Regions from separate parts of the Nonomuraea sp. NPDC050153 genome, predicted to be linked through region 1. Evidence: riboswitches for the same ligand, from Rfam matches in the RefSeq annotation. Region 1 holds a riboswitch; each other region holds the start of a gene.
The links. A riboswitch is a leader RNA that binds a small molecule or an ion and turns the genes downstream of it on or off. The one in region 1 is predicted to bind S-adenosylmethionine.
Positions count from the first base shown of each region.

Region 2: it holds a riboswitch for S-adenosylmethionine, as region 1 does, so the genes downstream of both, ACIBQ1_RS25745 (aminotransferase class V-fold PLP-dependent enzyme) here and ACIBQ1_RS40665 (GNAT family N-acetyltransferase) in region 1, are expected to answer to the same signal.
Region 3: it holds a riboswitch for S-adenosylmethionine, as region 1 does, so the genes downstream of both, thrC (threonine synthase) here and ACIBQ1_RS40665 (GNAT family N-acetyltransferase) in region 1, are expected to answer to the same signal.
Region 4: it holds a riboswitch for S-adenosylmethionine, as region 1 does, so the genes downstream of both, ACIBQ1_RS20975 (PotD/PotF family extracellular solute-binding protein) here and ACIBQ1_RS40665 (GNAT family N-acetyltransferase) in region 1, are expected to answer to the same signal.

Region 1 is NZ_JBITJQ010000023.1:115,882-123,035, forward strand. It holds gene ACIBQ1_RS40635 (sensor histidine kinase) at 1-352, shown strand, start outside; gene ACIBQ1_RS40640 (DNA-binding response regulator) at 349-972, shown strand; gene ACIBQ1_RS40645 (hypothetical protein) at 1,184-1,426, shown strand; gene ACIBQ1_RS40650 (FAD-dependent monooxygenase) at 1,561-2,757, opposite strand; gene ACIBQ1_RS40655 (hypothetical protein) at 2,906-3,883, opposite strand; partial or broken gene ACIBQ1_RS40660 (tetratricopeptide repeat protein) at 3,882-4,301, shown strand; gene ACIBQ1_RS40665 (GNAT family N-acetyltransferase) at 4,328-5,002, opposite strand; SAM riboswitch class I at 5,010-5,110, opposite strand; gene ACIBQ1_RS40670 (ABC transporter ATP-binding protein) at 5,396-6,304, shown strand; gene ACIBQ1_RS40675 (FAD-binding oxidoreductase) at 6,522-7,154, shown strand, end outside.
Region 2 is NZ_JBITJQ010000010.1:229,402-236,555, reverse strand. It holds gene ACIBQ1_RS25780 (nuclear transport factor 2 family protein) at 1-229, shown strand, start outside; gene folB (dihydroneopterin aldolase) at 219-584, shown strand; gene folK (2-amino-4-hydroxy-6-hydroxymethyldihydropteridine diphosphokinase) at 581-1,084, shown strand; gene ACIBQ1_RS25765 (DUF3180 domain-containing protein) at 1,081-1,536, shown strand; gene ACIBQ1_RS25760 (acyltransferase) at 1,533-2,603, opposite strand; gene ACIBQ1_RS25755 (NADH-quinone oxidoreductase subunit D) at 2,600-3,745, opposite strand; gene ACIBQ1_RS25750 (DoxX family protein) at 3,868-4,527, shown strand; gene ACIBQ1_RS25745 (aminotransferase class V-fold PLP-dependent enzyme) at 4,609-5,955, opposite strand; SAM riboswitch class IV at 6,001-6,116, opposite strand; gene ACIBQ1_RS25740 (TerC family protein) at 6,229-6,966, shown strand; gene ACIBQ1_RS25735 (cytochrome P450) at 6,976-7,154, shown strand, end outside.
Region 3 is NZ_JBITJQ010000040.1:28,440-35,593, forward strand. It holds gene ACIBQ1_RS52875 (trehalose-6-phosphate synthase) at 1-930, opposite strand, end outside; gene ACIBQ1_RS52880 (RNA polymerase sigma factor) at 962-1,516, shown strand; SAM riboswitch class I at 1,596-1,737, shown strand; gene thrC (threonine synthase) at 1,751-2,983, shown strand; gene ACIBQ1_RS52890 (MoaD/ThiS family protein) at 3,008-3,283, shown strand; gene ACIBQ1_RS52895 (cold-shock protein) at 3,528-3,728, shown strand; gene groL (chaperonin GroEL) at 4,155-5,780, shown strand; gene ACIBQ1_RS52905 (hypothetical protein) at 5,926-6,171, shown strand; gene ACIBQ1_RS52910 (YbhB/YbcL family Raf kinase inhibitor-like protein) at 6,393-6,923, opposite strand; gene ACIBQ1_RS52915 (HelD family protein) at 7,010-7,154, opposite strand, start outside.
Region 4 is NZ_JBITJQ010000007.1:369,201-376,354, reverse strand. It holds gene ACIBQ1_RS20995 (hypothetical protein) at 1-706, opposite strand, end outside; gene ACIBQ1_RS20990 (hypothetical protein) at 827-1,045, opposite strand; gene ACIBQ1_RS20985 (class I SAM-dependent methyltransferase) at 1,310-2,137, shown strand; gene ACIBQ1_RS20980 (MarR family winged helix-turn-helix transcriptional regulator) at 2,325-2,795, shown strand; SAM riboswitch class IV at 2,892-3,012, shown strand; gene ACIBQ1_RS20975 (PotD/PotF family extracellular solute-binding protein) at 3,067-4,182, shown strand; gene ACIBQ1_RS20970 (ABC transporter ATP-binding protein) at 4,161-5,273, shown strand; gene ACIBQ1_RS20965 (ABC transporter permease) at 5,270-6,139, shown strand; gene ACIBQ1_RS20960 (ABC transporter permease) at 6,132-6,932, shown strand; gene ACIBQ1_RS20955 (hydantoinase/oxoprolinase family protein) at 6,971-7,154, shown strand, end outside.

The DNA of each region.
Region 1 (7,154 bases):
GCTCACCGGCGCGGGCTGCGACCTGCGCCTGGGCTTCAAGGAGATCGACAAGGAGACCGGCGACGTGCTCGGCTGGATGGTACGCGAGGCGGCCACGAACATCGTCAGGCACAGCGACGCCCGGCACTGCCTGATCGAGCTGGACGAGGTGGACGGACGCGTCCGACTGCTGGTGCGCAACGACGGCGCTCGCCGCGAAACGGGCCATCACCCCGGTTCGGGGCTCGCCGGGCTGCGCCGGCGGGTGGAGAAACTGGGCGGATCCCTGGAGGCGGGCGCCACCGGGGAAGGCGTGTTCCATTTGCGGGTGTGCCTGCCCGCCGTACACGATCGGGAGAGTGGTCACCGGTGATTCGCGTCCTGCTCGCAGAGGACCACGGCGTCGTCAGGGGCGCCCTGACAGCCCTGCTGAACCTCACGGGCGACATCGAGGTCGTGGCCGAGGCCGACCGCGGTGACAAGGTCGTCCCGCGCGCCCTCGCCTGCAGCCCGGACGTGGCCGTCATCGACATCGAGATGCCGGGCGTCGACGGCGTCGAGGCCACCCGGCGGCTCAGACCGGCCCTGCCGGACTGCCGCGTGCTCATCCTCACCGGCCTCGCCAGCGCCGCGCTGCTGAAACGGGCGATGGAAGCGGGGGCGAGCGGATTCCTGCTCAAGGACGCCCCCACGGAGCGGCTGGCCGAGAGCATCCGCCGGGTCTCCCAGGGCGAGCGGGTGATCGACGCCTCCCTGGCCCTGGCCGCGATCAGCGCTACGGCGACCCCGCTCACCGACAGGGAGGCGGCCGTGCTGGGCCTGGTCGGTTCGGGCGCCGACACCGGCGAGATCGCCGCCGAGCTGCACCTGTCGGCCGCGACGGTCCGCAACTACATCTCCAGCGCCATCACCAAGACCGGCGCCCGCAACCGGACCGACGCCGTCCGCATCGCCGCCGAATCGGGCTGGATCGAAGGCCTCCGCCACGCCTGACCGTTCCGTGAAGCCCGGCCCGCACGGCGAAAGCGCGACGACAGGCGGCCGGCCCGCCGGTTCGGCGTGCCGGGCGCCCCCGGAAGGTTGCATGAGGTAGGCAGCTGCTCGGCGGGGGGACGGGGAGTCCTCTCTGGAGTCCGCCCAGCGCGCGATCTCCGGCTTCCTGACCTTCCTCAACTCCGCCGACGGCTCCATCGTCAACACCGGCATGGCTCCGGGCAACACCGAAGGCCGGTATCGCGACCTCAAGGAGTTCGACGAGGTCCTCGCCCTGTTCGACCCGTCGTGCATCACCACGCTGCTCCGGAACGAATCGCCGGACGGCCAGGAGGACTACCGGTCCGCGGTGGTGGCCCTGCGCGTCGGGATGCACCTTCATATGGCGTACCGCGCCGCTTCGAACTCGGCGCTGACGAGCGAGGCCCGGCATGACCGGAATGAAAGCGGATAAAAAACGCCTAATCGGGACATGTGGGGTAGAGGGCTCGCAGCACTGCCCCGGCCGTGCTGAAGACGGCCGGGGCAGCCTGGAGCCCGAGTTCTCCAGGCGGGTTCTCGGGCCGGGCGGCACCCGTCCACGAGACCTCAGGGCAGCAGGGGCTCGGCGTCCACGTCGTGTCCGTAGAGCCAGGCGCTGTGCCGGAGGAAGTCCCCGTCACGCAGCCCGGCGTCCCGCTCGCGTTGCGCGGGCCCGTCCGGCAGGTGGTTGTAGTCGGCCCGGCCCCGGCTCATCAGCTGCACCCGGCCGGCCCGCGGCCGGCGGGTGGCCTCGTACGACAGCAACGCCTGCGGCACCGAGTCGCGGTCGGCTTCGCGCAGGCAGCGGGCCAGGACGGCGGCGTCCTCGATCGCCTGCCCGGCCCCCTGGGCGAAGAACGGCAGCATCGCGTGCGCCGCGTCCCCGAGCAGGGTGACGCGCCCGCTCGTCCACCGCTCCAGCGGGCTGCGGTCATAGAGCGCCCATCGCTTGGTGCTCGGAGCGGCGGCGGCCAACTGCCGCACGTTCTCGTCCCACGTCTCGAACTCGCGGGCGAAGTCGGACAGATCGCCGTCCGCCGTCCACGACTCCAGCAGCCACTCGCCGGCCGGCACGATGGCGACGACGTTCACCAGCCGCCCGCCTGAGACGGGATAGTGCACGACGTGCCGTCCGGGGCCGAGCCAGAGCGACTGAACGGGCCGCCGTGCGCACTCGGGCGCCTTCTCGACGGGGATCAGCGCGCGGAAGGCGCTCAGGTGGCAGAAGTGCGGCTCCACCTCGGTCACGATCAGGGGTCTGACGGCCGAATGGATGCCGTCGGCCCCGATCACCGCGTCGGCGTGCACCTTCGTCTCGCCGCCCGCTCGATGCGCGAAGGTCAGCCGGACCTCCGCGTCGTCCTGGTCGAGCGCCACGAAGCGATGATCGAGACGCACGGCCTGCGCGGGCAGCGCGTTCTGGAACATCGCGAGCAGGTCGGCGCGGTGCGCGGTGTGCAGGTTGGCGCCGTACATGCGTTCGCACGCCTCGCCCATCGGCTGCGCGTAGAGGACCTGGCCGTTCTCCCACCGCCGGAACTCGAACGCGGCCTCCAGCCAGACCGCGCACCGGGCCAGGGCGTCCCCCAGACCGAGCCGCCCGATCAGCCGGACCATGTTCGGCGCGACCACCACCCCGGCCCCGACCTCGCGCAGCACGGGCGCCTGCTCGTACACGACGGCGTCCACACCGGCCCGGCGCAGGGTGAGCGCCGCCGCCAGCCCACCGAGCCCACCGCCCACGACTGCCACCCGTAAGCCCACGGCACTCCTCCAGCGTCGATCGATCCCAAGCAACATCAGGGCACGGCACCCCCGGGGCTCACCGCGCCCTGAACCAGAAGGTACGACCGCCGATGCGCCCGGCCAAGCTCCGGCCGCCGGCTTCCCGGCTCTCCAAGCCGACGGGGTCCTAGCCGGCGTCCTCGGACGACGGTGGCGGGCCGGCGTTCAGGCCGACGTTCAGGCCGACGTTCAGGGCTGCGTGCAGCCGTTCGTACGTCGGAGCCAGGCGGCGCAGGCCGGCCGCGAGCGCCGGGTCGTCGCCCGACACGAGCGGCCCCTGCAGCCCTCCGACGATGCGGGCCTGCTCCGCGGCGACGGCCGCGCCCGCGTCGAGGCCGAGGGATGACAGACAGGCCGCCAGGTCGTTCAGGCGGCGGGCGCCCACCCGCACCGCGAACGCCTGCCACAACATCCTGATCTCGGGGTCCAGCCCTTCCTCCACCATCCGGGCCGTGCGTTCGGCGGCTTCCGCCTGCCCCAGCGTGCCGGGGGAGACCTCCAGATCCGTCCGACCGGCCAGCCAGGCCGCCCCGGCGGGCAGGGAGCGGCGCAGCGCCTGTTCCGGAGTGACCGGCTCGCGCCGGGTGAACCCGTGCCGCATCCGGAACGGCCGCTTCAGGTAGGTGATCAGCTCCGCTCGCCACGCCTCGACGAACGCGCCGACCCGCAGCGTGGCGTACGGGTAGCCCTCCGGGTCGTGCACGAGCACGGTGTCGTCGTCCACCTCCAGCGCCACCACGTAGTGGTCGGCGCCGACCGCCTTGCCCGACCCGGGCTGGTAGGGCAGAAGTCCGAGCTCCAGCGGCCCGGCCAGCACCGGACCGTTCCGGCAGGCGCGGCGCAGCCGGTCGAGCGCCGCCGCGGCGGTTCCACCGTCCACGTGCTCGCACTCCCAGCCGAGGAGGTCGATCGCGGTGTCGAGCCCGATCTCGGGGTCCCAGCCGAACGGGTCGAACAGCGGAAGGCGCCCGCCGATCAGCTGCATTCCGTACGGGGAGCCCGTCAGGACCTCGATCACGGCCGGAGGCGGCGCCTTGTCGCCGAGGGCCATCGCGAGGGAGTTGGCGTAGCAGTACGGCCCGGAGCCGACGTAGGTGACAGACATGGCCCGAACCGTGCCGCCTGACGCGGTGTCAGAGTCAAGCCCGTCCGCGCCGCTGAGGGGCCTGCCCCCGACGCCCTCGCGTCCGCTCGTGCATCACCACGCGGGCACCGTCCGAGCGATCACCCAGACCCTGAGCAGGGGCGGTACGTGGCGGCTGGAGATCGGGCCGCCCGCCCCGATCCGCCGGGGCGCTGGGACCACCAGTCGCGAGGCGGCGCTGCTCGATGACATCGGGGTCGCCCACCGGAGGGCGGGCCGCCATGACGAAGCGATCACCCACCACCTGCGCGCCCTCGCCCGCGTCGGCGAGGCGGGCAACCGCCTGACCCGCGGGGCGATCCTCACGCACCTGGGGCCGGCCTACCAGCGGGCGGGGCGCTGCTCCGAGGCGATCACCGCGCACACCCGCTCGATTCCCGTCCTGAGGCAGGCCGGTATCCGGGCCTATCCCGGACTCGTCGTCGGGTATCTCGCCGAGGCACACCGCCTGGCCGGAGCCTCGGAGCGGGAGCCGACAGCGGTGAGACGGGCACGCAATGCCGCTCTTACCGTCGGCCATTCGGTGGCGGTCACGGCGAACATGGCCGAGTCGCGCAGCGTGCCCTCCTCGCCCGGCGCCCACGACATGGACCAGGAGCGCAGCACGCCTTCGAAGGGGATGCCGAGCCGTTCGAGCGCGTGGCGGCAGCGGAGGTTGCGGGCGTCGGTCTTGAGGTCGACGCGGGCGACGCCGAGCTTCTCGAACGCGTACGTCATCAGCAGCAGCTTGGCCTCGGCGTTGATCCCGGTGCCCTGCGCGGAGGCGGCCAGCCAGGTGAAACCGATCTCGATCGCCCGCAGGCCGGGCCGATCCGGCCAGGTGCGGGGATCCCACAGCGCGGTGCAACCCACCGCCCTGCCGTCGGCGACCCGGACCTGCCCGAACGGCGTCAGCCCACCGCGTTCGAGCTGCGTTTCCACATAGTCCTTCATCCCCGGCGCGCGGGGCACCAGCGTGAAGCCGTAGGACGAGCGTTCCTCCTCGGCCGCCGCCGCCAGATCCGCCACGTGCCCCATGGCCAGCGGCTCCAGCCGTACCAGATCGCCGGTCAGCACAGGAACATCAAGCAGCACGCTCATCGAGACTCCCTCATCGTTCCTGGCATTGGCACCTTTCCCGCCGGCTTACCGCCGGGGAGGTTGCCGGACCGTCACAGGGCCAGGTCCCTCGAGTCCTCTGGATGATTGACAGGCGGAGATCCTGCCAGGCCGGGCCGAACGCCGTCAAACAGCACTCACGCTCCGCGTCACGCCGAACCCCCGGCCTGCCTGCAGAACACCGCCGGGCCGGTGCAGTGATGCGGCGGCCCTAAACATCAGATGTCTGATAACCTGATAAGTTGGATGGCCTGCCGAGAGGAGCGCGTGCGTGGTGGCAGCAGTAGCCGGGCCCCGGCCTGGGCAGGTGGGGCCGCGGCCGTCGGAGTGTGCGGAGGCCGCACGCGGGCGGACGGCCGGCGGAGAGGCGGCCCGATGACGATCGTCTCCCGTCCGGCCGACACCGGGCACGTGCTGCGGGCCCACGCCGTGGATCTCGTCCGCGACGGTCGTCACCTGCTGGAGGGCATCTCGCTCACCGTCGGTCCCGGGGAGCACTGGGCGCTGCTCGGCGCCAACGGGGCGGGCAAGAGCACCCTGCTCGGACTGCTGGGCGCCGTCACCCACCCGACCCGCGGCGTGGTCGAGGTGCTCGGCCGGACCCTGGGCCGGGTCGACGTCCGCGAGCTGCGTTCGTACCTGGGGCACGTCAACCCGCGTCACACCCCCGACGGGCCGTTGCGGGTCCGCGACGTGGTGCTGACCGGGCTGACGAACACCGCCGCGCTCGTGCCCCGCTGGACGCCCGGCGAGCAGGAGGCCGAGCGGGCGGATCGGCTGATCGCCATGCTCGGGATGGGCCGCAGGGCGCAGGCGGCGTGGCCCACCCTCTCCCAGGGCGAGCGCGGTCGCGCGCTGATCGCCCGTGCCCTCATGCCGCAGCCCCGGCTCCTGCTGCTCGACGAGCCCGCCACGGGGCTCGACCTGGCCGCCCGCGAACAGTTGCTGGCCAGCATCGACGCGCTGCGCACCCGGCACTCGTCGCTGGCGACCGTGCTGGTCACGCACCACCTGGAGGAACTGCCCGCCACCACGACACACTCCATGCTGCTGCGCGACGGACGCTGCCTGGCCGCCGGGCCGGTCGCAGACGTTCTGACGAGTGAGCTGGTCAGCACGTGCTTCGACCACCCGGTACGCATCATCCGCAGCGACGACGGCCGCTGGGCCGCCCGGGCACAGCCCGTCCCCGCCACCATGCCCGACGACCCGCCGGCGCGTGTTCGACGGCACGGTGGACGGCCTCAGGAGGCTCCCAGCGTCGCTGTCCCGCCAGTCCTGTGACGTCGATCGCGGCAAGCGGGCGCGGCCGAGGCGGTTCTGCCGCGCAGGGCACATCCGTCGCTGACAATCCGGTTGACCCTACCTTTACTAGGGGGGTCAGCATAATCGGTTTGCAGCCGGCGGCCTCATAGCTTGGACGCGTCGTATTTCGAATCGCGGTCGATCAGCCAGTCAGTGCGACTTCGCCCGACCGCGGCTGGGCGTGAGGAGGCCGACCATGAGCCAAGCCACACAAAGGACCGTTCGCCCTGGCACCGCCGATCCGGATTTCGCCCCGCGCGCGCCGGACATGGTGGGCCCGGCCGATCCCCGCTATCGCTGGCTGGTGTCGAGGGGCTACAACCAGCGATTCCAGTGCGCGCCCGAACACGTGCGACCGGCCGCCTCCACTGAGGACGTACTGGGGGCCGTCGACCAAGCGGTGCGGACAGGTCGGCGGATCGCGGTCCGCAGTGGCGGTCACGGCTTCGAGAACCTGGTGGATGATCCGTCCGTGCAAACGCTCATCGACCTGTCATCGATGAACGCGGTCCAGTACGACTGGCGCCGCGGCGCCTTCATGGTCGAGGCGGGCACCACGCTGGGTGAGGCGTACCGGAAGCTGTTCCTGGGCTGGGGTGTCACCATCCCCGGCGGAACCTGTCCCGACGTGGGGATTGGCGGACACGTCTGCGGCGGCGGATACGGAGCCCTGTGCCGACTGCACGGCCTGATCGTCGACCACCTGTACGCGGTGGAAGTGGTCGTGGTGGGACCCTCGGGAAGGGCCACGAGGGTGGTGGCGACCCGGGAACCGTCGGATCCGAACCGGGAGCTGTGGTGGGCTCACACGGGAGGCGGCGGCGGCAAC
Region 2 (7,154 bases), on a different contig from region 1:
GCTGACCGACGTCGCCACGACGGTGCTGGGCGACGTGGCCGTGCTGACCTGTGTCGAGAACATCCTCACCGCCGGCGAGGAAGGTGAGTCCAGCTTCGCCGCGGGCAAGGTGGTGGCCAGCAACGTCTACATTCGCACGTCGCAGGGCTGGCGGCTGTGGATGCACCACGGTTCGCCGGTGTTGCAGGGAGATGACGACGAGGAGGAGGAAGGCGAGCTTGAGCCCTGATCGCATCGCTCTCAAGGGCCTACGGGCCAGGGGGAGGCACGGCGTGCTGCCTGCCGAGCGGGAGCTGGGGCAGGAGTTCGTCGTGGACGCGACGCTGTTCCTCGACACCGCGCCGGCGGCGGCCGGCGATGATCTCACCAAGACCGTCCATTACGGGGAGCTCGCCGAGGCGCTGGTCAGGGTCGTCGAGGGCGAGCCGGTCGAGTTGATAGAGACGCTCGCGCAGCGGCTGGCCGACGTGTGCCTGGCCGGCGAGCTGGTGAGCAAGGTCGAGGTGAGCGTGCACAAACCGGCGGCGCCCATCCCGCTGCCGTTCGACGACGTGGTCGTGACCATTGAGCGGAGCCGCGCATGAAAGTCGTCCTCGCTCTCGGCAGCAACCTGGGGCCCCGGTTCCAGACGTTGCAAGGTGCCGTGGACACCCTGTTCGATGCCCCGGGGCTGGAGTTCGTCCAGGCCTCGCCGGTCTACGAGACCGACCCTGTGGGCGGTCCCCCGGGACAGAAGCCGTATCTCAACGCGATCGTGATCGCGGAGACCACCCTGCAGCCGCGCACGCTCCTGGAGCGGGCGCAGGGCGTGGAGAACGCCTTCGGGCGGGTCCGCGCCGAGCGCTGGGGGCCGCGCACGCTCGACATCGACCTGATCGTGGTGGGCGACACGGTCTGCCAGGAGCCGGAGCTGACGCTGCCCCACCCCCTCGCCCACGAGCGCGCGTTCGTGCTCGTGCCGTGGGCGAAGGCCGACCCCGAGGCCGTGGTGCCCGGGAAAGGCCGGGTGGTGGAGCTGCTGGCAGGGCTCGACCAGCAGGGGGTACGCCTGCGCGACGACCTGAAGCTGCAGAGGCCCGATTGAGGCCGACCCGTCCTGGCCGCCTGGCCAGCATCTTCGTCGTCGTCGCGCTGATCGCGTGGGCAGTGGTCAGGCTCACCTACGCGGACCTGCCCCTGCTGCCGTGGACGGCGATCCCGACCGTGCTGCTGCTGGCCATCGGCGAGGGCTACAGCGCGTGGGTCACCAAGGCCAGGATCGCCAGGAAGCCGGACACCAAGCCGGTGGAGCCGCTGTCGGTGGCCCGGCTGGCCGCGCTGGCGAAGGCGTCCGCGTACGCGGGGGCGGTGTTCGGCGGGTTGTTCGCCGGGTTCGCCCTCTACACGGTGCAGATCCTGGACCGGGAGACGCCGCGGTCGGAGTTCTTCGTCGCGACGGGGTCGTTCGTGGCCTGCGTGGCGCTGATCTGCGCCGCCCTCTATCTGGAGCACGCCTGCCGGATCCCCAAGGACTCGGACGACCACAAACCCGACTAGGAGCGGCGCTCCCTCGCGAAGAGGTAGATGACCGGGGCGGTGCAGATCAGCGGGCCGAGGATGGCGATCGGGCGTTCCAGCCACCATTTCAGGTCGGGTGGGATCTCGGTGCCCAGGGTGCCGAAGAGCCACCACGACAGGCCCAGCGCGATGGCCATCCCGGTCGTGTGGAAGAGGAAGAGCGGCAGCGAGTACCGGTTGATGAACTCGTTCACCCGGCGCCAGCCCGGACGCTCCAGCACGCGCTCCATCGACGGCCGCAGCACCTCCACCAGCCCCACCTGGAACAGCAGCAGGGCGACGATCACGAACGTGGGCGGCGCCATGTTCGACCACTTGTCGCCGGGGACGCCCACCATCGACCCCGGGTAGATGCCCGAGTAGACCAGGCCGAACAGGGCGAACAGCCCCGTCCAGAGCACCGCGATGTCATAGCGCCTGGGCAGGATGACGATCCGGTCGTAGAAGAACCCGGCCTGGTGGGCGAGCCCCCAGATGAGGAGCATGTTGAGCCAGCCGACCCAGTCGACCCCGTACCGGAAGCGCACCACGTCCACCACCAGGGACGCGCCGCCGAGCCAGATCAGCGTCAGCACGTCGTAGCGGCGGTGCAGCCAGAGTGCCACGGGCAGCAGCGCGATCAGTACGAGGTAGACGCCGAGGAACCACAGCGGGCTGAGCACCAGCAGCACGACCCGCCACATCCAGTCCACCCGGAACGTGAACGTCACGACCGCCCCGATGGCGATCCACACTCCGGACAGGAAGAGGGCGGGTAAGGCCAGCGCGCGGATGCGCCGCCAGACGAACGAGCCGATGCCGGCGCCGCGCGCCCTGGCCCGCTCCCAGGACAGCAGGTGCACGTGGCCGCCGACGTAGAAGAACAGCGGCAGCACCTGCAGCAGCCAGGTCAGGATCCACAGCCCCGAGGTGAAGCCCAGCGGGCTGGTGGGCTCGGGGCCGCTCGGCTTCCACTCCAGGATGGTGAACGCCCAGTGCCAGACCACCACGACGCACAGGCTCAGGGCGCGGAGCCAGTCGACGTACTTGTCGCGCTCGGCTTTCACTTGTCGATGTCACCCACGACGAAGAACATCGAGCCGAGGATGGCCACCATGTCGGCGACCAGGTGGCCGGGGAGTATCTCCCGCAGCACCTGGACGTTGCTGTACGAGGCCGAGCGCAGCTTGAGCCGCCACGGGGTCTTGTCGCCCTTGGAGACCAGGTAGTAGCCGTTGATGCCGAGCGGGTTCTCGGTCCACGCGTACGTGTGGCCCTCCGGCACCTTGAGCACCTTCGGCAGGCGCTGGTTGATCGGCCCGGGAGGCAGCGAGCGCAGCCGCTCGACGCAGGCGTCGGCCAGGTCGAGCGAGATCTTGAGCTGGTCGAACAGCACCTCGAACCGGGACCGGCAGTCGCCGGCGTGCCGCGTGACGACCTTCACGGGCAGCTCGGAGTAGGCCAGGTACGGGTCGTCGCGGCGCAGGTCGAAGTCCACCCCGGAGGCCCTGGCGATGGGGCCGCTGACGCCGTACTGCGTGATCTGCTCGCGGGTGAGCACGCCGACGCCCTTGGTGCGGGCGATGAAGATCTCGTTGTGCAGGATGAGGTTCTCGATGTCGGGCACCCGGCGGCGGGTCTCCGCGACGGCCTCCGACACCCGGTCGAGCCAGCCGAGCGGCAGGTCCTCCTTGAGGCCCCCGACCCGGTTGAACATGTAGTGCATGCGACCGCCGGAGATCTCCTCCATGACGGCCTGGATGCGCTCGCGCTCGTTGAACGAGTAGAACAGCGGCGTGATCGCGCCCAGCTCCAGGGGATAGGAGCCGAGGAACATCAGGTGGTTGAGCACCCGGTTGAGCTCGGCCAGCAGCGTACGCGCCCACACGGCCCGGACCGGGGGCTCCATGCCGAGCAGGCGTTCGGCGGCGAGCACCACGCCCAGCTCGTTCGCGAACCCCGACAGCCAGTCGTGCCTGTTGGCCAGCATGATGATCTGACGGTAGTCGCGGACCTCGAACAGCTTCTCCGCGCCCCTGTGCATGTAGCCGATGATCGGCTCGGCGGCGGTGATGCGTTCGCCGTCGAGCGTCAGCCGGAGTCTGAGCACACCGTGGGTCGACGGGTGCTGCGGGCCGATGTTGAGGATCATGTCCTCGGTGGCCAGCTCTTTCGCACCCGCGCCGATTCCGACCACACGTTCCGTCATATGGCAATGCTGCCACCGCCCCGGTTGATGATCCAGGGTGGGGCCGGGTCAAGGAATGGCATGGAAACGCATCCCTAACTCGGACACGGGGAGGAATACCAGGAACGGGGGGAGATAACACCATGAAGAAAGTTGTGTTTGATGTCGCTGCCCTGATCGCCCGGGTGGTGACCGGCGTGATCTTCTTGGCGCACGGCTTGCAGAAGTGGGAAGGCGGCCTCGGGGCCACGGGGCAGGCGTTCAAGGGGATGGGGATCCCGATGCCCGAGCTCGCCGCGGCGTTCGCGTCCGTCGTCGAGACCGTCGGCGGCCTTTTCCTGATCCTGGGCCTGCTGGTGCGCCTGGTGGGGTTCCTGTTGCTGGTCAACATGCTGGGCGCCATCATGTACGTGCACGCGGGGCACGGAGTGCTGTCCACCACCGGCGGCTGGGAGCTGCCCGGCGCGCTCGGGGCACTGGCCCTGCTGTTCCTGGCGCTCGGGGGCGGTCGGATCGGGATCGACGGCATTTTCGCCGCGATGTTCCGCCGGCGCTCGGAACGCCTGGACGCCGAGGAGGAGCGCGCCGCACAGGTACGGCGTCCGGAGCCGTCGAACGTCACGACCAGGACCACCAGGCCCGCGCCGACCGTGGAGCAGGCCGAGGCGCCACGGGTGCCCAGGCAGTCGGCCGAGCACCACGCCGGCGGGATCAACGACGACGACATGAGGGACATCGACGCCCTGGTCTCCGACGAGCCGCCGCCGCACCGCAAGCCGCCGAACCGCTCCGACGCGGTCTGACGGCTCGCCCACCGGCTCCTCAGCGGCTCGCTCGCCGGCCTCGCTCGCCGGCCTCGCTCAGCGCCTCGCTTGTCGGCTCGCTCAGCGGCTCGCGAGGTCTCGCACTGCCGCGACCAGCCGGTCCACGTGCTCCTGCGTGCTGCCGATGCCGATCGAGGCCCGCACCGCGGAGGCGGTGCCGTCCTCGCACCCCCCGGCGTGCTCATGGTCGCGCCCGCTTCGGCCTTCGCTCTCTCCGGCCGAGCTCCTGCGCTCCGGCTCGCCGAGCAGGTGCCGGACGAACGGGTGCGCGCAGAACTTGCCGTCGCGCACCCCGATGCCGTACTCGCTGGACAGCGTCTCGGCCACCTCGCGGGCCGAGTAGCCGTCCACGGTGAACGACACGATGCCGACCCGCGGGTGGTCGTCCCCCCACAGCGACAGCTCCCGCACGCCCTCGATCGCGGCCAGCCCCGAGCGCAGGCGCGCGATCAGCCGCTCCTCCTCGCGCACGAGCGCGGTCCAGCCGGTGGCCGTGAGCGCGTCGCAGGCGGCGGCCAGGGCGATGGCGCCCAGCACGTTCGGGGTGCCCGCCTCGTGCCGCGGCTCAGGGTCGTCGTGCCACTCGGTGTCGTCGCCCACGGACCGCACCGCGCCGCCGCCCTTGAGGTACGGCTCGCCCGCCGCGAGCCAGTCCCGACGCCCGACCAGCACGCCCGCGCCGAACGGCGCGTACAGCTTGTGCCCGGAGAAGGCCACGTAGTCCAGGTCGAGCGCGGTCAGGTTCAGCCGCCGGTGCGGTACGAGCTGGGCGGCGTCCACCAGGATGCGGGCGCCGTGCCGGTGCGCGACGTGGGCCAGGGCGGCGATGGGCCAGAGCTCGCCGGTGACGTTCGAGGCGGCGGTGACCACGAGCAGCTTGGGCCCCTCGATGCCGGCCAGCGCTTCGTCGGCGGCGCGGACGGCCTCGCCGGGGAAGGCGGGCGGCGCCAGCCGTACGGACTTCTGCCAGGGCAGGAGGGAGGCGTGGTGCTCGGTGTCGAAGACCACGGTGGTCGTGTCGGCGGGCAGGCAGCGGGACAGGAGGTTGGTGGCGTCGGTCGTGTTGCGGGTGAAGATCACGGCGTCGTCCGTGCGGGCCCCGACGAACGCCCGCACCGTGTGGCGGGCCTGCTCGTAGCGGGCGGTGGTGAGCTGGGAGGCGTAGCCCGCGCCGCGGTGGACGCTGGAGTAGGCCGGGAGCGCGGCGGTGACGGCGGCGCTGACCGGCTCCAGACAGGGGGCGCTGGCGGCGTAGTCGAGGTTGGCGTAGCCGACGAGCCGGCCGCCCTTGACCGGCACCTCGAGATCGGCCCCGAGCACGGCGGGGATCGGCCGGCTCGTGACGGCGGGAGCCTCTTCGGCGGCGGCGTGAGCGGGGACGGAGCTGAAGATCGTCAGGGTGGACATGGCACATCTCCCTCAGGGCCATCGGACCCCTGGAAGCAGCCATGGAGCCCGCGCTTGCCCGCCACGCCTCGTGACGGACCAGGTCTTCACCCGGGGCACCCCGCCGCGGACGCGAGGGTTGCCGGCCAGCTAGCCGGGGCTTGTCGCTGGCACTCATGACCTACGGCGGAGACTATAACCCAATCCCCTCCATCGATCGCAAGTCCGCGAACTTCTTCGGGGTCCGGCTCGTTGCTACCGGAAACCCCGCTCGTATGTCATGGAGGTGCGCAGATGTTGGACTGGGTGACCGACCCGCAGATCTGGATCGGTTTCTTCACCCTTGTCGCCCTGGAGATCGTGCTGGGGATCGACAACATCATCTTCATCTCCATCCTGGCCGGGAGGCTACCTCCCGAACAACGGGACAGGGCCCGGGTGCTGGGGCTGGGCGCGGCCCTGATCACCCGGCTGCTCCTGCTGCTCGCCCTGTCGTGGGTGGTGCAGCTCACCGAGCCGCTGTTCGCCGTCTTCGGTCACGAAATATCAGGACGCGACCTGATCCTGCTGCTCGGCGGCCTGTTCCTGCTGGGCAAGAGCGTCACCGAGATCGGCCACAGCATGGACGGCCCCGTCGGCAAGGACGGCAAGAAGGCCGCGGCCGCCTCCTTCGCCTCCGTGATCGTCCAGATCATGGTGCTGGACATCGTGTTCTCGCTCGACTCCGTCATCACCGCCGTCGGCATGGTCGACACGCTCGGCGTGATGATCGCGGCGGTCGTGGTGGCGGTGCTGGTGATGCTGTTCGCCTCGGGGCCGATCAGCAGGTTCGTGGACCGGCACCCGAGCATCAAGATGCTGGCGCTGGCGTTCCTGGTGCTGATCGGCGTGGTGCTCATCGCCGAGGGCTTCGGCCAGCACATCCCCAAGGGCTACATCTACTTCGCGATGGCGTTCTCGCTCGTCGTCGAGCTGCTGAACATCCGGGCGCGGAGCAAGCGGGCGGTGCCGCAGGAGGATCCCACTCCATAAGATGAAATAGTGCGCTTTGACCCTTGGGATCCGGATTTCGTGGCTCGCCCGTACCGCGTGTACGACGAGCTGAGGCGCGAGGCGCCGGTGAGCTACTTCGAGCCGACGGACCAGTGGCTGATCTCACGTCACGCCGACGTGAACGCCCTGCTCAGGGACCGCCGCCTGGGGCGGTCCTACCTCCACGT
Region 3 (7,154 bases), on a different contig from region 1:
GGGATGGGCGGCCAGGAACTCGCGGTAGGCCACCAGGCCGCGCACGATGTTCTTCGACAGCTCGGTGCGGTCGATGCGGACGATCAGCCGGCGGTCGCCCACCTGCTCCCTGAGCGCGATCATGTGCGACTCGACGTCGGGCTCGACGGCGCGCTCCCACAGCGCGTCGCCGTCGACGCCGAGGCTGTGCACGCCGATGCGGGTGGTCCTGCCCTCATGGGTGACGCTGCGCCCCACGCGGTCGACCTCCGCGCCGAGCAGCGCCTCGCAGCAGTCCATGAACGCCAGCGCCCACCTGTCGGCCAGGAACCCGGCGTGATCGGCGCCCAGGATGCCTTCCAGGACCTCGCCGACCACCTCGTCGGGCAGCAGCGAGAAGTATTCGGGCGGCGCCCACGGGGTGTGGCTGAAGTGCGCGATGCGCAGGTCCGGCCGCTCGGCGCGGAGCATGGCCGGGGTCAGCGTCAGGTGGTAGTCCTGCACCATGACGCGGGCGCCGTGGCCGGCCTCCTCGGCCAGCGCCAGCGCGAACGCGCCGTTGTAGTCGCGGTAGGACTCCCACTCGCGCTCGAACCTCGTGCCGAAGTTCGGCGAGTTGGGGATGTCGTAGAGCAGGTGGTTGACGAACCACAGGGTGGAGTTGGCCACGGCGTTGTAGGCGCGGTGGAAGGTCGCGGGCGGGATGTCGAGCATGCGCAGCGGGCCCGTGTCGTATCCGGCGTGGTCGATCCGGCCGCCGGGCACCAGGCGCACGGCGCTGCGGTCGCCGTCGGACAGCGCCGCGCACACCCACAGCACGCGGTCCTTCCTGGCCACCTCGGACAGCGCCGAGACCAGGCCGCCGCCACCGCGTTTCATGGTCAGCTCACCGTCGTCCGAGACGGTAAAAGAAACGGGTCCTCTGTTGGAGGCCACCAGGACGCTGTTCATCTACGCTCCCTTCGCCCATAGGATCCCAGCTATGGCGCTAGATGAGCTAACCGAGGAACTCGCCCGCTCGGCCGCCGGAGGAGATCATCGCGCACTTGGCGAGCTCCTGGCGCGGATCGAGCCCGATGTGATGCGGCACTGCGCCCGGATCCTCCCCTATCACCAGGACGCCGAGGAAGCCTCCCAGGACACGTTGCTGGCCGTGGCGCGCAACATCGGCCGGTTCGAGGGCCGGGCGCGGTTCAGCACGTGGCTGCACATCGTGACGGCCAACTGCGCGCGCACCACGTACAGGTCGCTCAAACGGCGGGCGGCCGAGCAGACCTCCGACGAGTTGCCCACGCAGAAGCCCGACGTGGCGCGGGTGAGCGTGATCGCGGGCTCGCGGCTCGACCTGCTCGACGCGATGGAGGCGCTGGAGGCCGACAAGCCCGACCTGGCGCAGGCGCTGGTGCTGCGCGACATCGTCCAGCTCGACTACAACGAGGTGGCCGAGCAGCTCGGCATCCCGCTCGGCACCGCCAAGTCGCGCATCCATCAGGCCCGCAAATACGTGCAGGGAGTGCTGGGTGATGATTATCGCTGAGACGCCGCGTCCCGCATCCTGAGACAGGTGGCCATCCCGGCCTCATGGGCGGGTAGAGTCCATTTCAACAACTGCATATTGCTCATCCAGAGGGGTGGAGGGACCGGCCCTGCGAAGCCCCGGCAACCCTCCCGGCTTGAGACTCGCGACCTGGCGAGGCCGACCGGGACAAGGTGCCAATTCCGGTCTGCGGTCAAGGTGGCCGCGGGCGAAGATGAGGGAAGGCCTCGCTTCATGTCGCTCGACTTTGGTCCTGCTGTCGGTCTGTCCTGCCGTGAGTGCGGCACGCGTTACCCGCTCGGTCCGAGCTTCGCGTGTCTGGAGTGTTTCGGGCCGCTCGAAGCGGCCTATTCCTTCGGCGAGGTGACCCGTGCCGACATCGAGTCGGGTCCCGCCAACATCTGGCGTTACCGGTCGTTGCTCCCGGTGCCGGTTGACGTCGCCAGTAAGCCCAATATGAACCCCGGTTGGACCAAACTGGTCAAGGCCGGAAACCTCGGGCGCGCGCTGGGCCTCAAGTCTCTGTACGTGAAGGACGACTCGGGCAACCCCACCCATTCCTTCAAGGACCGGGTCGTCGCCATCGCCGTCGAGGCGGCGCGTAACTTCGGCTTCCACACCCTTTCCTGCTCCTCCACGGGCAACCTCGCGGGCGCGGTCACCGCGGCGGCGGCGCGCGCCGGGCTCGAGGCGTGCGTGTTCATCCCCGCCAACCTCGAAGCTGCCAAGATCGCCATGGCTCGCGTGTTCGGCGGCAAGCTGATCGGGATCGACGGCACCTATGACGAGGTCAACCGGTTCTGCTCCGAGCTGATCGGCGACCCGCTGGGCGACAAGTGGGGGTTCGTCAACGTCAACCTGCGGCCCTACTACGCCGAGGGCTCCAAGACGCTCGCGTACGAGATCGCCGAGCAGCTCGGGTGGCGGTTGCCCGAGCAGATCGTCATCCCCATCGCCTCCGGCTCGCAGCTCACGAAGATCGACAAGGGCTTCCGCGAGCTGGTGAAGCTGGGGCTGGTCGAGGACACGCCGTACAAGGTCTTCGGGGCGCAGGCGGCCGGGTGCTCGCCGGTCTCCACCGCGTACAAGGCGGGGCACGACGTCGTACAGCCGGTCAAGCCCGACACCATCGCCAAGTCGCTGGCCATCGGCAACCCGGCCGACGGGCCGTACGTGCTCGACATCGCCCGGCGCACCGGCGGGGCCGTCGAGGACGTCACGGACGCCGAGATCGTGGCCGCGATCAAGCTCCTGGCCTCGACGGAGGGCGTCTTCGCCGAGACCGCGGGCGGGGTGACCGTGGGCGTGCTGAAGAAGCTCGTTGAGAGCGGGCGGCTCGACCCCGAGGCCGAGACCGTGGTCCTCAACACCGGCGACGGCCTCAAGACGCTCGACGCGATCAGCGACGACGCCCAGCCCACGGCCGTGATCCGGCCCTCCCTCGACGCGTTCCGCGCGGCTGTCTGACAACCAGGAAAGGCAAGTTAAACCATGAGCGTTTCGGTGCGGATTCCCACCATTCTGCGCACCTACACCGGGGGCAACGCCGAAGTCAGTGGCGAGGGCGCGACTCTTCGTGACGTCCTCACCCAGCTCGACTCCGACTACCCGGGGATCGGCGCGAGAATTCTGGATGAATCGGGCAAGATTCGTCGTTTTGTCAACGTTTACGTTGGGGAAGAGGACGTCCGTTTCGCCGACGGGCTGGACACTCCGGCACCTGAGGGCACTCAGATCTCAATCATCCCGGCCGTAGCCGGCGGCTGAGTGCCATAGATCACACCTGAGAAGGCGCCCCTAGTGGGCGCCTTCTCCATTTCCAGGCCAAATGAAACGTTGAACCGCCTTCGATGCGAAGAAATGCGTCGTTTGCAGATTGACTCTGTTGCCAAACCCCGTGCCACAGGTATGGTCGAGGGCGATCGTCTGGCTGATTTTCCGTTAAGTCGGGCGATAACGGGTCTCGCGGAGGAATGGGTGAGATCTGAAAGTCCAGTAAGAGGAGTCGGAAGTGGCGCAGGGCACCGTCAAGTGGTTCAACGCGGACAAGGGCTACGGCTTCATCGCGGTAGACGGTGGTAAGGATGTATTCGTCCATTACTCAGCGATCATGATGGACGGGTACCGATCTCTCGAACAGGGGCAGCGCGTCGAGTTCGAGATCACGCAGGGCCAGAAGGGACCTCAAGCGGAGTCCGTCCGCGCGGTCTGATACACCCCCCTGGTATGCACCGGCGGGGATCGCACGGCAACGCAGTCCGGGCGAACCCGCCACCTTTCTCTCGTCGACTCGATCACGGCGAGCCGCGTTGAGGCGGCTCGTCGTGGGTACGGATCCCGCTACCTGCGGTGGCCTGGACGCGGCTCTTCGCAGGTACGGGGTCCCGCCGCCACCGCCGACGGACGGCCGGGCACGGCCCGCCACGCAAGCCGATACGGGGAGGAAAGCCCCGGTAGGAGGCTTCTCGCTTGCACTCGGCAGGGTAGAGTGCTAAACAGTTCGTTGGCACTCTGTGCAGCAGAGTGCCAATACTCGGATCGGGACGATGGGGTCTGCCGCAGGAGATGCTGACCCATGCCGTCGCGGGCGTCGGCTCGGTCCACGACAAGCCACCCTGCATCTGGGAGGTCTAGCCTTATGGCAGCCAAGATGATCGCGTTTGACGAGGACGCCCGGCGCGGTCTCGAGCGCGGTATGAACCAGCTCGCCGACGCCGTCAAGGTGACCTTGGGGCCCAAGGGCCGTAACGTCGTGCTGGAGAAGAAGTGGGGCGCCCCCACGATCACCAACGACGGTGTCTCCATCGCCAAGGAGATCGAGCTCGAGGACCCGTGGGAGAAGATCGGCGCCGAGCTGGTCAAGGAAGTCGCCAAGAAGACGGACGACGTCGCCGGCGACGGCACCACGACCGCCACCGTGCTCGCCCAGGCGCTGGTGCGCGAGGGTCTGCGTAACGTCGCCGCGGGCGCCAACCCGATGGGCCTGAAGAAGGGCATCGAGGCCGCGGTCGAGCGCGTCAGCGAGGAGCTCTCCAAGCTGGCCAAGGACGTGGAGACCAAGGAGCAGATCGCCTCCACCGCCTCCATCTCCGCCGCCGACCCCGAGATCGGCTCGCTCATCGCCGAGGCGATGGACAAGGTCGGCAAGGAAGGCGTCATCACCGTCGAGGAGAGCAACACCTTCGGCCTGGAGCTTGAGCTCACCGAGGGCATGCGCTTCGACAAGGGCATGACGTCGATGTACTTCGTCACCGACTCGGACCGCATGGAGGCCGTGCTCGAGGACCCGTACATCCTGATCGTCAACAGCAAGGTCTCCGCCAACAAGGACCTGCTGCCGCTGCTCGACAAGGTCGTTCAGTCCGGCAAGCCGCTGTTGATCATCGCCGAGGACATCGAGGGCGAGGCCCTGGCGACCCTGGTCGTCAACAAGATCCGCGGCCTGTTCCGCTCCGTGGCCGTCAAGGCCCCGGGCTTCGGCGACCGCCGCAAGGCGATGCTCAACGACATCGCCATCCTGACCGGTGGCCAGGTCGTCGCCGAGGAGGTCGGTCTCAAGCTCGAGAACGCCACCCTCGACCTGCTCGGCCGCGCCCGCAAGGTCGTGGTGACCAAGGACGAGACGACGATCGTCGACGGCGCCGGTGACGCCGAGCAGATCTCCGGCCGGGTCAACGAGATCCGCGCCGAGATCGACCGCACCGACTCCGACTACGACCGCGAGAAGCTCCAGGAGCGTCTGGCCAAGCTGGCCGGCGGCGTGGCCGTCATCAAGGCGGGCGCGGCGACCGAGGTCGAGCTGAAGGAGCGCAAGCACCGCATCGAGGACGCCGTGCGCAACGCCAAGGCGGCCGTCGAGGAGGGCATCGTGCCCGGCGGTGGTGTGGCGCTGCTGCAGGCCGGTGCCAAGGCGTTCGACAAGCTGGAGCTGTCGGGCGACGAGGCGACGGGCGCGGCGATCGTGCGCAAGGCGCTGGAGGAGCCGCTGAAGCAGATCGCGGTCAACGCCGGCCTTGAGGGCGGCGTCGTGGTGGAGCGGGTTCGCAACCTCACCCCGGGTGAGGGCCTGAACGCCGCTTCCGGCGAGTACGTCAACATGTTCGAGGCGGGCATCCTCGACCCGGCCAAGGTGACGCGCTCGGCGCTGCAGAACGCCGCCTCCATCGCGGCGCTCTTCCTGACGACCGAGGCCGTCATCGCGGAGAAGCCCGAGAAGACCCCTGCCGCTCCGGCCATGCCGGGCGGCGGCGACATGGACTTCTAGGTCTTTTCTTCGCCGTTCATACGAAGAGCGGCCCGGTTTTCCGGGCCGCTCTTCTTTTCGTTTCTCAGCCATTACGTTTCATAATTGATCCGCTACTCCGGGTGAGGAAGGGTGGTGATCACAGACCTCAACGAAGGAGTAGAGGATGTTTTCCCGCAGCAAGCGTATTTTCGGCATCGCCATTCTGAGCGTGGCCGCGGCCACCGCCGTCGCCGTGCCCGCCCACGCGAACGCGCCTCTCACCAACGCCATCGCCGGTGAGCTTCCGGTCCAGCTCCTGAGCAAGGTGCGGGCGCCGCTCTGTCTGCCCATGGGCGCGCTGGCCGGCCAGACCAAGCTGAATATCCCGCTCGTCGACTCGCTGCTGCCGCAGCTCGAGGGAAGCTGCTAGGGCCTAGGGCTCAGCCGGCGCTTGTCGCGCTTCATGGTCTCTCGGACGCCCCGCCCTTCCACGGCGGGGCGTCTCCCTTTTCCCGGCGGGCCCGCCGCGCCTTCTGGTGGGCCCCGCCGCACCTTTTGTCGGGCCTGGCCCGTCGGGCCCGGTACACCTTCTGCTGCTTTTGCCGGGCCCGGCGCACCGCCCCCTGGAGGGCGGTGCGGCCGCGGGCGCGGTCAGGTGCTGTAGGTCGGGACGATGTGGCCGCGGGCCAGGGTGTTGGCGGTGATGTTGAAGCCCACCACCGCCGGGCTGGCGTCGCTGTGCACGCCCAGCTTGTCGACCCCCAGGGCGTGCACCGTGAAGACGTAGCGGTGCGGGGCGCCGGGGGGCGGGGCGGCGCCGCCGAACTCCTTGGTGCCGTAGTCGTTGCGGGCGTGAACGGCCCCCGCGGGCAGGCCCTTGAACTCCGGGCCGGTGCCCGCGCCCGCCGGCAGCTCGGTCACCGAGGCCGGCAGGTCGAACAGCACCCAGTGCCAGAAGCCGCTGCCCGTGGGGGCGTCGGGGTCGTAACAGGTGACGGCATAGCCGCGGGTCTCGGCGGGCGCGCCGGACCAGCGGAGGTGCGGCGAGCGGTTGCCGCCCGTCATGCCCCAGTCGTTGAAGACGTGGAGGTCGTTCAGCCGCTCGCCGTCCTGGATGTCGTCGCTCTCGACCACGAGCGCGGGAACCGACGGCAGGTGTTCATGTGGAAGCGGTGCTGGCACGGCATCCTCCTAGGTTGAGAGCTCCTTGCTCAGCCATCCTAGAAGCGGTCGTGCCCGCCGACGATCAGCCGCCGGGTCCCGCCGGTTCAGGTCGTCAGCTCGGCCGGCAGCGGCTTGTCGTGCAGCACCGTCAGGGACGTCACCGCACGGGTCAGCACCACGTACAGCCTGGCCAGGCCCCTGGGTTCGGCCGCGACGATGTCCGCGGGCTCCACGACGACGACGTGGTCG
Region 4 (7,154 bases), on a different contig from region 1:
GGAGCACGTCGGTCACCGTGTCGACCAGCAGCGGCCGGCCGCCCGCGAGGCGGACCTCGTTGACGATCGCGCGGTTCTCGCGCACGGGGATGCGCTCGGGCTCGTCGGCGCAGAACCCGGCCAGCAGCCGCAGCGCGTCCAGGTCCTCGGCGGCCAGGGGCACCTCGGAGCCGGCCAGGGAGAAGTAGAGCTCCCGTGCCTCCGACTCCAGGCTCCCGCCCAGCTCCAGCACGGTCACCCGGTCACCGGCCAGCGGGACCAGCTCGTCGTGCGCGGCCAGCAGGTCGGCGTAGGTGTGCTGGTAGCGGCCGTAGCCGGGCAGGGAGAGCAGGTTGAGCGTCGAGGTCTCGACGCGCGCGGCGGCCACCGGGTCGAGCAGCGCCTCGCGCAGCAGCCCGGCCCAGAACTCCAGCGTGTCGGGCACGTTCTTGGGGAAGTTCAGGAAGTACGCGTTGTGCTGGACGTGGTCGCCCACGAGGGTGCGGACAGTGGCCAGAATGCGGACGCCGAGGTCGACCACGGTCTCGCCGCGCAGCCCCGACAGCCGCTCGAGCAGCGCGGCCGAGCACGTGAAGCCGACGCTGAGCAGCGCCGCGTCGAGCTGGCGGGCGGCGGTCTCACCCCAGCCGGACGCGGAGCCGGCCGGGGCGGCGCCGATGGGGACGCGCAGCCGGCGGGCGATGACGAGGCTTTCCAGAGTGTCCACGAACGGCACCATATAGCCGGGACACGCCCGAACGCCGGGGGTTTTCCGTGGGCCCTCCGGCATGTCCGCCTTGATCGCCTGGAGAAGCTCGCCGCCGAGGACGGCGTCCCGTTCACCGCACTACCGGACCCAGAGTTCCCAGTAGCTGCCGCTCCCTGAGCACTCGTACTCGTTCCAACCCTCGCGGACCCACATCTGGCCGGCGTCGACGCAGTTGTACTTGCTGGTGTACACGCCGATTTTCGTCCAGGCGGCCGCCTGAGCAGAAGCAGGGGCGCTGAGCACGCTGACGATCGCGGCGGCCATGCCGGCTACCAGGAGCCCTGCACGTAGACGCATCCGTTCCTCCTTGAAATCCGGGAAGCGATACATCATGATCATGCTGGAAGCGCGCCCCCGAACACAAGTGTTCAGCAATTCTGTTCACGATCAGTTCAAGCTGGGCAGACGCCGAGCCGGGTGCGGTCGCCTTTGCCGGTGACTCGTGGCCCGGCTCGCATCGTTGGCCGGGTGATCGACGTGTGGCCCGCTGCTCGCAGTGACGTCGGCGGTTGCCGTTAACCAGTGGCGTCCCCGTGGACGAGTCTCCTAGCCTTTGCGCTCGTGGCTGATGATCCGAAGACGCGCCCGGAGCGACGTGACCTCGGTCGGGTGTTCAACGAGGTGCCGGAGCTCTACGACCGGGTCCGGCCGGGATACCCCGACGAGTTGTTCGCGGACCTTGGCGGCATCACCGGGATGGACGAAAGGTCGTCGGTGCTGGAGGTGGGCTGCGGTACCGGTCAGGCGACGCGCTCGCTGGCGGCGCTCGGATGTTCGGTGACCGCGGTCGAGCCGGGCGAGGAGATGGCCGCACTCGCGCGCCGGCGGCTCGCCGGCTTCCGCAACGTCACAGTCGAGAGATCGACGTTTGAGGAGTGGGACGACCGCGGCAGACGCTTCGACGTCCTCGTGGCCGCGTCCTCGTGGCACTGGGTCGACCCGTCGATCGGCTGGCGGCGGGCGCACGACGTGCTCCGTCCCGGAGGCTGGATGGCACTGCTCGGCAACGTCGTCGTCCGCCGGCTGGGAGAGCCCGAGGTGTACGCCGAGACCGCCGATCTCCACGAGCGTTTCTGCCCCGGGAATCCTGGTTGGGGTCATCCGCCGCTGGAGGACGACGTGCGCACCACCGACGTGGGCTGGGGTCTGGTCGACGATCCCGGCGGCTTGTTCGGCCCGACGATCGTGCGCTGGCACCCGACCGTTCAATGGTTCGACGGGGACGGCTTCGCCGATCACCTTCGTTCGACGTCGCTGTATCGCAGGCTCGACCGCGATGTCCGTGAGCCCCTGCTCGACGCCGTCGCCGAGCGCATCCGCACGCGGATGGGCGACCGGGCGTCACGCCGTTATCTGAGCGTCCTGCGTGTCGGACGGCGCGCCGAGTGAGTCCAGGATGGTCGCCGGCGGCTGGTCATGCGGCCTTGGCCGGGGGTGGCCGATCCATGATCGGATGCTACGCGCGCATCGCCCTCGGCGACGCCCTGATCAACGCCCTGATCAACGACTGACACCCTGCGCCGCGGGATTGCTAGACTGATCGTTCGCTTTCCGAATCAATCAGAGGGTCGGCGGCATGGCCAAGGCAGCGGATGGGCACATGGGGGTCGTCGCCGGGCTGGTGCGCGCCTCCTTCCTGGTGAACGCCGTCTACGCGGAGTCGGCTCGCGAATACGGGATCACCGCGCAGCAGGGGCAGCTGCTGTGCGTGCTGATGGCGCAGCCGTACGGGATGCGGGAGCTGGGCGGGATCCTGCACCTGGCCAAGTCCAGCCTCACCGAGCTGGTCGACCGCAGCGCCCAGCGTGGCCTGGTGCGGCGGGAGCCGGACCCGCATGACGGGCGCGCCGTCCGCGTGGCGCTCACCGAGCGGGGCGCCGAGCTGGCCGACGCCTTCTACACCGCGACGTGCGCGCGGATCGACGAGCTCCCCTCGGGCCTGGAGCCCGGCGAGCGCGACGCGCTCGGGCGGCTGCTGGGCCGCGTGGTCGAGGACAACCAGGTCCCGGTGGTCTTCATGGAGCCCGCCGACGCGACCGCGCGCTGACGCGCGACCCCCAGGAAGACCGGAACAAAAGAGACAAAGGCCACTAAACATCGCCCTGCGCCATATCTATGTAAATCCTACTGATATAGTCGCTTATGTCACGAGTCCAGTGCGAAGCCCCGGCTTGCTGGACGGCAACCCTCCCACCGCGGCGGGGTGCCCCGGGTGATGACATGGTCGTCGAGCTGAACGGTGCTCCTGGCGGCAAGCGCGGATGTCGAGTCGTGCTGCCATGCGCCCTTGGCCGGCTGCTCGAAATGGGAAGGGAAAGATGAAGGGCGGATTCACTCGCCTCGCGGGACTGGGCATGGTGCTCGCGCTGGCGGTCACGGCCTGCGGCGGCGTCGACACGGCCGGCTCCTCGGGCGGTTCCTCCGGCACCGGCGGCTCCTCGGGCGGAGCGAAGCAGGAGCTCACGGTGACCGCGTTCGCGGGAGCGTGGGGAGAGTTGTTCAAGAAGTCGTTCGTGGAGCCGTTCGAACGCGACACCGGCGCCAAGGTGAACCTCGTCTACGGCGCGAACGCCGAATGGCTCACCAAGCTGCGCGCGGCCGGCGGCAAGAACCCACCGTTCGACGTCATCGCCTTCACGCCGGACGCGTCGCTGCCCGCGGCCTCAGCCGGGCTGCTCCAGCCGCTGGCCACCGACAAGCTGGCGCACTTCAAGGAGCTGGACCCGGTGCTCGCCGGCAAGTCCGCGTACGACGGCAAGCAGTACGGAGTGCCGCTGACCACCGGCTCCACCGGCCTCCTCTACCGCACCGACAAGATCAAGACGCCGCCCGCGGACTGGGCGGACATCTTCGACAAGCAGTACTGCGGCCACGTCGCCCTGCCGCCGCTCACCTACAACCCCGGCCTGGAGTTCTTCTCCGCCCTGGTCACCTCCCAGGGCGGCAAGCTGTCCGATCCGGCCGCCGTGGACAAGGCGTTCGACAAGCTCGCGACGCTGAAGGGCTGCGTGTCCTCCTTCCCCGCCAACGCGGGCAACGCCGCCACCGTCATCGAGAACGGCGACGCCTGGATCATGCCCTTCTGGGACGGCCGCGCCTTCGCCATGGCCCAGGCGGGCTCCCCGATCGGCTTCACCTACCCCAAGTCCGGCCCCGTGGGCGCGCTGACCTCGTACTTCATCGCCGGCGGGACGCAGCGGAGCGACCTGGCGAACAAGTTCCTCGACTACCTGACCGCCGCGCGGAACCAGAAGCCGTTCGCCGAGGGCACCTGGTACGCCGCGGGCAACGACTCGATCTCCTACAGCGAGCCGTTCGAGCAGAAGGTGAAGCACGGTCCCGACGTCTTCAAGAAGTTCATCTGGGTGGACTACGCGGTCGCCACCCCCAAGCTGAACGAATGGCAGCAGCGGTGGAACCAGATCTTCGGCTGACCGCGGAAGAAGGCGGCGGGCACGTCGAGATCGACGGGCTCGCCGCCGGGTACGACGGCGCGCGCGTGCTCGACGTGGACCGGCTGTCGATCCGCAAGGGCGAGTTCCTGTCGATTCTCGGGCCCAGCGGCTGCGGCAAGACGACGCTGCTCAACTGCGTCGCGGGCTTCGTCCGGCCCACGGCCGGGCGGATCGTGATCGACGGCTCCGACGTGACCGGGCGGCCCCCGTACCGGCGGGGCCTGGGCATGGTGTTCCAGAACTACGCGCTCTTCCCGCACATGACTGTGGCCGCCAACGTGGCGTACGGGCTGCGCGTCCGCCGGCTCGACCGGCGCACGCGGGACGAGCGCGTGCGGGAGGCGCTGAGCCTGGTCGGCCTGGAGGGGTACGCCGGGCGGCGGCCCGGACAGCTGTCCGGCGGGCAGCAGCAGCGGGTCGCCCTCGCCCGCGCCCTGGCCATCCGGCCCGCCGTGCTGCTCCTGGACGAGCCGCTGTCCAACCTGGACGCCAAGCTGCGCAGGGAGATGCGGGTGGAGCTGCGCGCCCTCCAGCGGCGCATCGGCACCACCATGGTCTTCGTCACGCACGATCAGGAGGAGGCGCTCGCGCTGTCCGACCGGGTGGCCGTCATGCACGGCGGCCGGGTCGAGCAGCTCGGCACCCCTGACGAGGTCTACCGGCGGCCGGCCAGCCGGTTCGTCGCGCAGTTCATCGGCGCGGCGAACGTCCTGGAGGGCACGGTGACCGCCTCGGGCGCGCTGGACGCCGGCGGGCTCGTCGTCGGGTGCGGCCCGCTGCCGCTGCGGCCGGGCGACCGCGCCGTCGTCGCCGTCCGCCCCGAACGCATCCACCTGACCATCCCGGGCCCGGACGATGCGGGCGCGGGTGGGGTGGCCGGGACGGTGGGCTATCGGGCTTTCGCCGGGGACGCGTGGCACGTGGAGGTGCGGCTGGCCGGCGGGCGCACCCTGAGCGTCCAGGTCGCCGACACCGGCGCGGGCGCCGGCGACCCGCCCGGCGCGGGCACGTCCGTGTTCGCGAGCTGGGATCCCGCCGACGTCATCCTCCTGGAAACGGAGGCGCGATGACCCGCCGGTGGGCGGGCCTGCCGTACGCCCTGCCATACGTCCTGCCGCTCGTCGCCTTCCTGGCCGCCCTGTTCCTGGTCCCCCTCGTACGGCTGCTGCGGCTCAGCTTCAGCCCCGTCGACGCCTTCAACGCGGCGCTGCCCGGATTCACCTTCGAGCAGTACGCCCGGGTGTTCACCGACCCGTACTTCTACGGCTCCCTGCTCCGGACCCTGGCCACCGCGCTCCTGGTGGCGGTGCTGTGCGTGGCGCTGGCGTATCCGGCCGCGTACTTCCTGGCCCGGCGGCGCCCCGGCGTGCCGCGGACCCTGCTGTTCGTCATCGTGATCTCGCCGCTGCTGACCAGCGTGGTCGTACGCACCTACGGCTGGGTCGTGCTGCTGTCCGGCAACGGGCTCGTCAACCGGGCGCTCGTCGCGTCCGGGCTGCGGGACCAGCCCGCCCAGCTGCTGACCAGCTACCCGGCCGTCGTGGTCGCGGTGACGCACGTGCTGCTGCCGTTCGCGATCATCCCGCTCACGACGGCGCTCGGCGGCCTGGACCGCGACCTGCACCGGGCCTCGCAGACGCTCGGGGCCGGGCCGATCAGGACGTTCCTGCGGGTCACGGTCCCGCTCAGCCTGCCCGGCGCGGTCACCGGCGCCCTCATCGTCTTCGCGCTGGCCATGGGCATCTACATCACGCCGCTCCTGGTCGGCGGGGTGACCCAGCCGCTGACCGGCATCCGGGTCTACGACCAGGTGACGACGGTGTTCGACTACCCGGTGGCGGCGGCGCTGAGCTTCGCGCTGCTCGCGCTGACCGTCGTGTCCACGGGGCTGCTGGCGAGCGTGTTCCGGATCTGGGAGAGGCGCCTTCATGGGTGAGCGGGGCTACGACAGGATCGTGCGGCTGGTGGCCGCGGGCCTGGCGGCGCTGGTGTTCCTGTTCCTGATCGCGCCGCTGGTCGTGCTGGTGGTGAGCTCGTTCAACCGGGCGGGCTCGATGGCGTTCCCGCCGTCGGGGCTGTCGCTGCGCTGGTACGCCGAGGTGCTCGGCTCGCCCGACTGGCAGGTCTCGTTCCGGCTGAGCGGCCTGCTGGTGCTCCTGGTGGTCCCGACGACCGTGGTCATCGGGACCCTGGCGGCGTACGGGCTGACGCAGGGGTCGTTCCCCGGGCGGCGGCTGCTGCGGGGATTCGCGCTGTCCCCGCTGATGGTCCCGGAGATCATCGTCTCGCTCGGCCTGCTCTACTACTTCCACGGCGTCGGGCTCATCAATTCGGTGACCGGGCTGTGGCTGGCGCATTCGCTGGTGGCGCTGCCGTTCGTGGTGCGGGCGGTCATGGTGAGCGCGGCGCAGCTCGACCCGGCGCTGGAGCGGGCCGCCCTGAGCCTGGGCGCGGGGCGGGTCCGGGTGTTCCTCACGGTGACGCTGCCGCTGCTGCGGCCCGGCATCCTCGCCGGCGCGATCCTCGCCGCGGTCACGTCGCTGGGCGAGGTCGCCGTCACGGCCCTGGTGGCGGGCGCCAACACCACGACGGTGCCGCTGCGCATCTTCTCGGCCGTGCAGTACCAGCTCGACCCGTCGATGGCCGCGGTGTCCACGCTGCTCATGGCGGCCAGCGTGGTGGTGATGGTGGTCGCGGACCGATTCGCTCGCATCTCGGAGGCCCTGTGACGAACCCTGTGACAAGCCCTGTGACAAGCACGGGTACGGTGACCGCGGCAGGCGCGCGGATCGGCATCGACGTCGGGGGAACGTTCACCGACCTCTTGGCCGCCGTACCGGAACGCGGCCTTGTGGTGCACCACAAGGAGCCGAGCACGCCGGCCGACCCGTCCCTGGCCGTCGCGGACGGGCTGGCGGCCCTCCTCGCCCGCGCGGACCTGCGGCCCGACG